DNA from 2 places in the Pseudoalteromonas sp. NZS11 genome. Region 1 is predicted to be linked to the other one. Evidence: predicted binding sites of a transcription regulator. Region 1 holds the regulator's gene; the other holds the start of a gene.
The links. The regulator sigma-54, encoded in region 1, starts transcription at its own class of promoters, with help from an activator protein. The targets are predictions, from matches to a motif close to GTTGGCACGNNNNTNGNNT.

Region 1 (3,177 bases):
ACGGCGCAGGTAAAACTACCACGTTTTATATGATAGTAGGACTTGTACCTAGCGACAAAGGTAAAATATCGATAGACGATAACGATATTACTCTTTTACCTATGCATAGTCGTGCTAGATTAGGCATTGGCTACTTACCGCAAGAGTCTTCAATATTCAGAAAGCTGACTGTTTATCAAAACTTAATGGCCATTTTAGAAACGCGCAAAGAGTTAAATAAACAAGCTAGAGAAGACACTCTCGATAAATTATTAGATGAATTTAGCATACAACACATTCGTGATAGCCAAGGTATGGCATTGTCGGGTGGCGAACGTCGTCGTGTTGAAATAGCACGTGCGCTGGCAGCAGATCCTAAATTTATATTACTGGATGAACCATTTGCAGGTGTTGACCCGATTTCGGTATTAGATATAAAGAAAATAATAGAACATCTTAAAAATCGTGGGATTGGTGTATTAATTACCGATCATAACGTAAGAGAAACCCTTGATGTTTGTGAAAAAGCCTACATTGTTTCTCATGGGGAGCTGATTGCATCAGGTACTCCAGAACACGTATTAAATGATAAAACAGTACGCGATGTTTACTTAGGCGAGCAATTTAGGCTGTAACATTTACGCCATGTCTTTAAGCATCTGCTAGTATTAATTATAACAACATAAAAGGATTGTTAGAGATACATGAGGCAATCACTACAGCTGCGCATGGGCCAGCAACTTACAATGACTCCACAGTTGCAACAAGCTATTCGTTTGTTGCAACTCAGTACATTGGATCTCCAGCAAGAAATACAAGAAGCTCTCGACAGCAACCCGCTATTAGAGGTTGAAGAAGCAGACTATTCCGAAGACGCTGCAGGTAAAAACGAGCAAAAAGCAGATACAGATGACATAACTGTTAGCGCATCTGCCGATGATGCTCCAAGCGAATATGAACAAGATAGTGGTGAAGCACTTGCAAAAGACACGCTAAGTGACGACATGGCTATGGATGTTAGTTGGGATGAGTACATGAGTGCCGCCCCAGCAGCATCATCGGGTCCGATGCCTGAAGACGAATCAATATACCAAGGTGCCTCTACTGAAACGCTCCATGAGTATTTAATGTGGCAGTTACAACTAACGCCATTTAGCCCTACAGACGAAGCTATTGCTATTGCTATTGTAGAAGCCGTCGATGATTCAGGTATTTTAACACTAAGCTGCGAAGAGATTTTAGAAAGCTTTAATCAAGAAAACGAAGATGATAACGAAGTCGAACTTGATGAAATTGAAGCTGTATTAAAACGCATCCAACTGTTTGATCCTGTTGGTATTGCTGCACGTAGTTTACAAGAGTGTTTGTGTATTCAGCTTAACCAGTTTGATAAAGAAACACCTTACATTAATGAAACAAAAATGATTTTAACCGAGCATATTGATTTATTAGCTGCTCGTGACTATCGTACATTAATGAAGAAAACTAAGCTCAAAGAAGAAGAGCTTAAAGAAGTAATGACATTAATACATACTCTTAGCCCTAAACCTGCAGATACTATTGTAAGAGAAGAATCTGAGTATGTTATTCCTGATGTGTCAGTTAAAAAAATTAAAGGCCGCTGGGTTGTTGAGTTAAACCCAGATAGCATGCCTAAAATTCGTGTTAATAGCCAATACGCGGCAATGTCTCGCACTGTAAAATCCAGTGGTGACAGCCAGTTTATTCGCTCGCATTTACAAGAAGCTAAATGGTTTATTAAAAGCTTAGAAAGTAGAAACGACACGCTATTAAAAGTAACAAATTGTATTGTTAAGCAACAACAAGGCTTTTTTGAACACGGTCCTGAAGCCATGAAACCAATGGTTTTAAATGATGTTGCTGAAATGGTAGAAATGCACGAATCAACAATTTCGCGCGTAACAACCCAAAAGTATATGCACACACCCCGTGGTATATTTGAGCTTAAATATTTTTTCTCAAGCCATGTAAGCACCGAAAACGGTGGTGAATGTTCATCTACAGCAATCCGTGCGCTTATCCGAAAATTAATCGCAGCAGAAAACTCAGCAAAACCATTGAGTGATAGCAAAATAGCGGATATATTGGCTGAGCAAGGAATTAAAGTAGCGAGACGTACAATCGCAAAATACCGCGAATCTCTGGCTATTCCACCGTCAAATCAACGTAAAAGTTTGATTTAAGACGCAAAAAAAGAGGGTAATGCTTATGCAACTAAACTTAACTGGTCGTCACGTAGAATTAACCGATTCACTAAGAGACTATATTAATACCAAATTTGCGAAGCTAGAAAGACACTCTGATCATATTAATAATGTTCATGTCATTCTCGATGTAGAAAAATTAAATCAAAAAGCAGAAGCCACCATACACGTAAGCGGTGCTGAATTATTTGCCTCTACAGAACATCAAGATATGTATGCCGCCATTGACTCGTTGATCGACAAGCTCGATCGACAAGTAATTAAACACAAAGAGAAGCTTGCTCGACACTAATATGATGAAATTAAGCTCACTTATATGCCAGGACTGCAGCAAAGCTGCGGTCCTTTTTAATAGCAAAAAAAGAATTTTAGAGTTCATTAGCGAACTTGCTCACGACAAACTTCCGTATTTACCGCAACAAGATATTCTTAATGCTTTAATGAGCAGAGAAAAATTGGGTAGTACAGGTATAGGGCGTGGCATTGCCATTCCTCATGGAAGAATGAGCGGTGCAGAAGAGCCTTTGGCTTTAGTACTCGTTAGCGAAACTCCAATAAATTTTGATGCAATCGATAATCGCCCTGTTGATATTTTCGTCGCACTCATCGTACCAGATGGCGATAACCAGCAGCACTTAAAGACTCTAGCAACCATTGCTGATAAACTAAACAACAAAGATTTTTGTAAACAGTTACGCAGTGCAAAATCAGATGCTGAGCTTTACCAAGTTATTGTCAATCAATCATAGTTTTATAAAGGGTGTTAAATGGAGTTAATTATCATAAGCGGCCGTTCTGGTTCTGGAAAGTCGGTTGCTTTACGCGTTGTAGAAGATTTAGGTTATTATTGCGTAGATAATATTCCAGTTAACTTGCTTCCTTCATTAGTTCGCAGTGTGTCTGATAGCTATGATAAAATTGCTGTTAGCATTGATGTGCGTAACATCCCTAAACAACAAGATGAATTTAACGA
Region 2 (3,177 bases), on a different contig from region 1:
CTCGCCATTAGCTTCGCCAAGCATTGCAGTAATATAGAAGACTTTCCTAGTGATACAAAAATCACCTTTAGTGCAGGGGCCTCTGTAAGTGGCCCTTTAAAAAGCACACTAGATGTTCTTATTAAGCATGCAGATAAATTACTTTATAAAGCAAAAGAAAACGGAAGAAACCAAGTCGTTGTTGATTAAATAAGCACAGCTAAAAGTATTGGCTCATTTACTTGACTAAAGTCCGTCTAAAACCATTTGTTTAATTTTATGTGCTTTTACAAAATGATCTAATTTATGGGTGTGTATCCACCAAGTAGCAGCTTCCATAAGTAGCTCTGGGTCGTCGTTTTTATTAGCAAAAAATGCATAAAAAGAAAGCCCTACATTTTCGCCTTTAGCTGCTATTTTTTTATCGCACACGGTAATTATTTTTGCTCTTAGTTCTTCCCTCATACATACCTTATTTAATTATATTTTTACTATTAAAATACGCCATTTAAAACGCTAACGATTAGCTGTAAAAGGCTTCTATCAACCAAGCCATGATTCTCAAGCTCTTTATTAGGCGTATTTACTTTTGCAGCTTTGCATTCATTATCTAATGTCTCATACCAACCTGCATAAATCTCTGATCAATTTAACGAATTAAATTGCACTATAACGTCGTTAAAAATTTTTTATTTAGAACAACTAGATATAAAAATTTTTGCCTAGTTCTAGCGTAATTTTCTTAACGTTAAATAGACCCCATATATAAGCAGATTGGTATCATTTTTACGTGTATCGGTTTCGTATGCAATATCTGCTTGTTCCATACATTTTGCCGAACCTGCGTAAGGCTGTGCCGCACAAGCGCTTAGTAATAAAAAAAGTGGAATTACTATCAATAATTGCTTCATAACTAATCCTATTTTTACGCAACTTATTTACTTTAAATTACAGCTGCAAGTTAGCCTATTTACTTTTCTACCACCATTACAAAAAATTCAAAAAAGAACGTACCGATAGCATCAAAAAAAGTGTCATTTTTTTCATCCTTTTTAATTTGTGCGCTAATGCATTGATTATAAACTTCTGAGCTTGTTTGAGCGCCATTTCGATCAACCGTTTCGGCCTCTTCAATGCATAAGTTAGGGTCAGAACGTGGGGCAGTACTACATGCACTCAGTAAAGCGCACAGCAATAATGCGGAGATGGGGCTTTTTATGTTCATCCTTAAACTATCCTATTAAGTTGACGTGCTACCTGCATTTATACCGATTGATATTATATGTGGGAGTAATACATATAGATTGTACCTAAATAATGTTGCTACTTTATCACTGCAATAAAATAAACAACCAGTAAATATTTGTAAGGTTCTGTAGGAATTTATACTCCTTTTATAATTGAACTACGTAAAATCCTGAAATTATTGCATTCATCTCACTGTAAAATTTACAGTGAGATGAGCATAAAAATAAAAAATCAAAATAAAAGCAATAAAATACATCAACTTAATATTTGGCATTTAGTTTGCTAGTTAATGGTATAAGCAAATAAATTGTAAAAGGATTAGTTATGAATATTTTTGAAGCACTACGTCATGACCATGACAAACAAAGAAAATTAGTAGATGCACTTATTCAAACGCACGGCGACACAGAGCAGCGCCACACGCTAATGGACGAGCTAAAAACAGAATTAGAACAACACGCAAAATTTGAAGAACGTTACTTTTATAACCCACTTATGTTTGATGACTTAACTCATGAAAAAGCGCGCCACAGCGTAGCTGAACATCACGAAATTGATGAATTAATTGAACAACTTGAAGATACCGAAATGAGCTCGTCTGCATGGTTAGTTGCAGCTAAAAAGCTGCACCATTTGGTACATCATCACTTAAGCGAAGAAGAACACGAAGTATTTCAATTGGCTGGTAAAGCACTAACCGAAGGGCAAAAACAAAGCTTAGCAAAGCAATATAACGATGCAATGCACTAAATAATTTTTATTTGTGAGTAACTCTATTCACAAATAATTGAACCACCTTATATACACTCCCTTGTGTACTATTGGTTATAAGCCACTTGGCTTATAACCATTTTTTTAAGCCTATATGCTAACTCTTCTCTAATAAGGGTGCTTCTGTCGGATCAAAAATTCGATACGCCACTAGCTTTAAACCATCGTTAATAAAAAACCACACCAAAGCATATGCCCACACAGCAAGTGCCCATCCCCATCCTAGTGGGGTCATAAACACACCATAAACAGCAATAAGTGTTGCTATAACTTGCGTGCCAAATACGGCGACCATTAATATAGCAGACGGTTTAATAGACCAAAATGGACCTCGGGTACGCGCTAAAAATATAGTCAAATGCCCTGCTACAGAAAGTAATAAGTACATTAATGTTTGAAGATGAGGACGGTCGAGTTCAAATACTTTATCTCCCAAGTAAAATAAACCAAAGGCTGCAATTGGCCCTACAATTCCCAGCACAGATGCAATACCTAAAACGAGCCGCATATTCCATGTCTCGGGCTTATTTTGATAATGCACATTGTCGTATGCAATAGACAAAATGGCGGCATCGTTAAGTAAAGCAAGCATTACAATCATGACTGCTGTTAACGGATAAAAGTTAAAAATTAATATCGCCATTGTCATAAAGAGTAGTACGCGCAGTGTTTCAGCAACCCTGTAAATAGCGTAACTGTTCATGCGTTGAAATATTTTTCGGCTTTCTTTAACTGCATCAATAATAACCGACAAGCCATCGGTCATTAACACAATTGATGCTGCTGAACGCGCTGCATCTGTAGCGCCCGATACAGCAATACCACAGTCAGCTTTTTTAAGTGCTGGCGCATCATTTACGCCATCCCCTGTCATACCAACAATGTGCCCTCTATGCTGAAGCACATCAATAATATGGTATTTATGCTCAGGGAATACTTGTGCGAATCCGTCAGCACTCTCGATTAAGTCATCTAACTGTGTGGCTTGATGATGCTCAGTTGCACCAAATCCACTAGCATCAAGAATGTTTGTCCCTAAACCCAGTTTACTTGCAGTTTCGCGCGCAATGGCCACTTGATCGCCCGTGACCATTTTAACGCTCATACCCATTTCTTTTGCATCGGCAATGGTTTGTATTGCTTCTTCACGCGGTGGATCAAAAAGCGGCAATACACCTA

Region 2: I6E82_RS06410 (hemerythrin domain-containing protein) is a predicted target of sigma-54. The motif match lies at 1,494-1,512, and genes of this name have one in related genera.

Annotation. Positions count from the first base shown of each region.
Region 1 covers NZ_JADYWP010000001.1:290,317-293,493, reverse strand. The annotation lists gene lptB (LPS export ABC transporter ATP-binding protein) at 1-614, shown strand, start outside; gene I6E82_RS01250 (RNA polymerase factor sigma-54) at 684-2,183, shown strand; gene hpf (ribosome hibernation promoting factor) at 2,209-2,496, shown strand; gene ptsN (PTS IIA-like nitrogen regulatory protein PtsN) at 2,501-2,953, shown strand; gene rapZ (RNase adapter RapZ) at 2,972-3,177, shown strand, end outside.
Region 2 covers NZ_JADYWP010000002.1:618,431-621,607, forward strand. The annotation lists gene I6E82_RS06390 (tetratricopeptide repeat-containing diguanylate cyclase) at 1-189, shown strand, start outside; gene I6E82_RS06395 (DUF6500 family protein) at 226-444, opposite strand; gene I6E82_RS06400 (hypothetical protein) at 708-890, opposite strand; gene I6E82_RS06405 (hypothetical protein) at 950-1,204, opposite strand; gene I6E82_RS06410 (hemerythrin domain-containing protein) at 1,552-1,977, shown strand; gene I6E82_RS06415 (plasma-membrane proton-efflux P-type ATPase) at 2,096-3,177, opposite strand, start outside.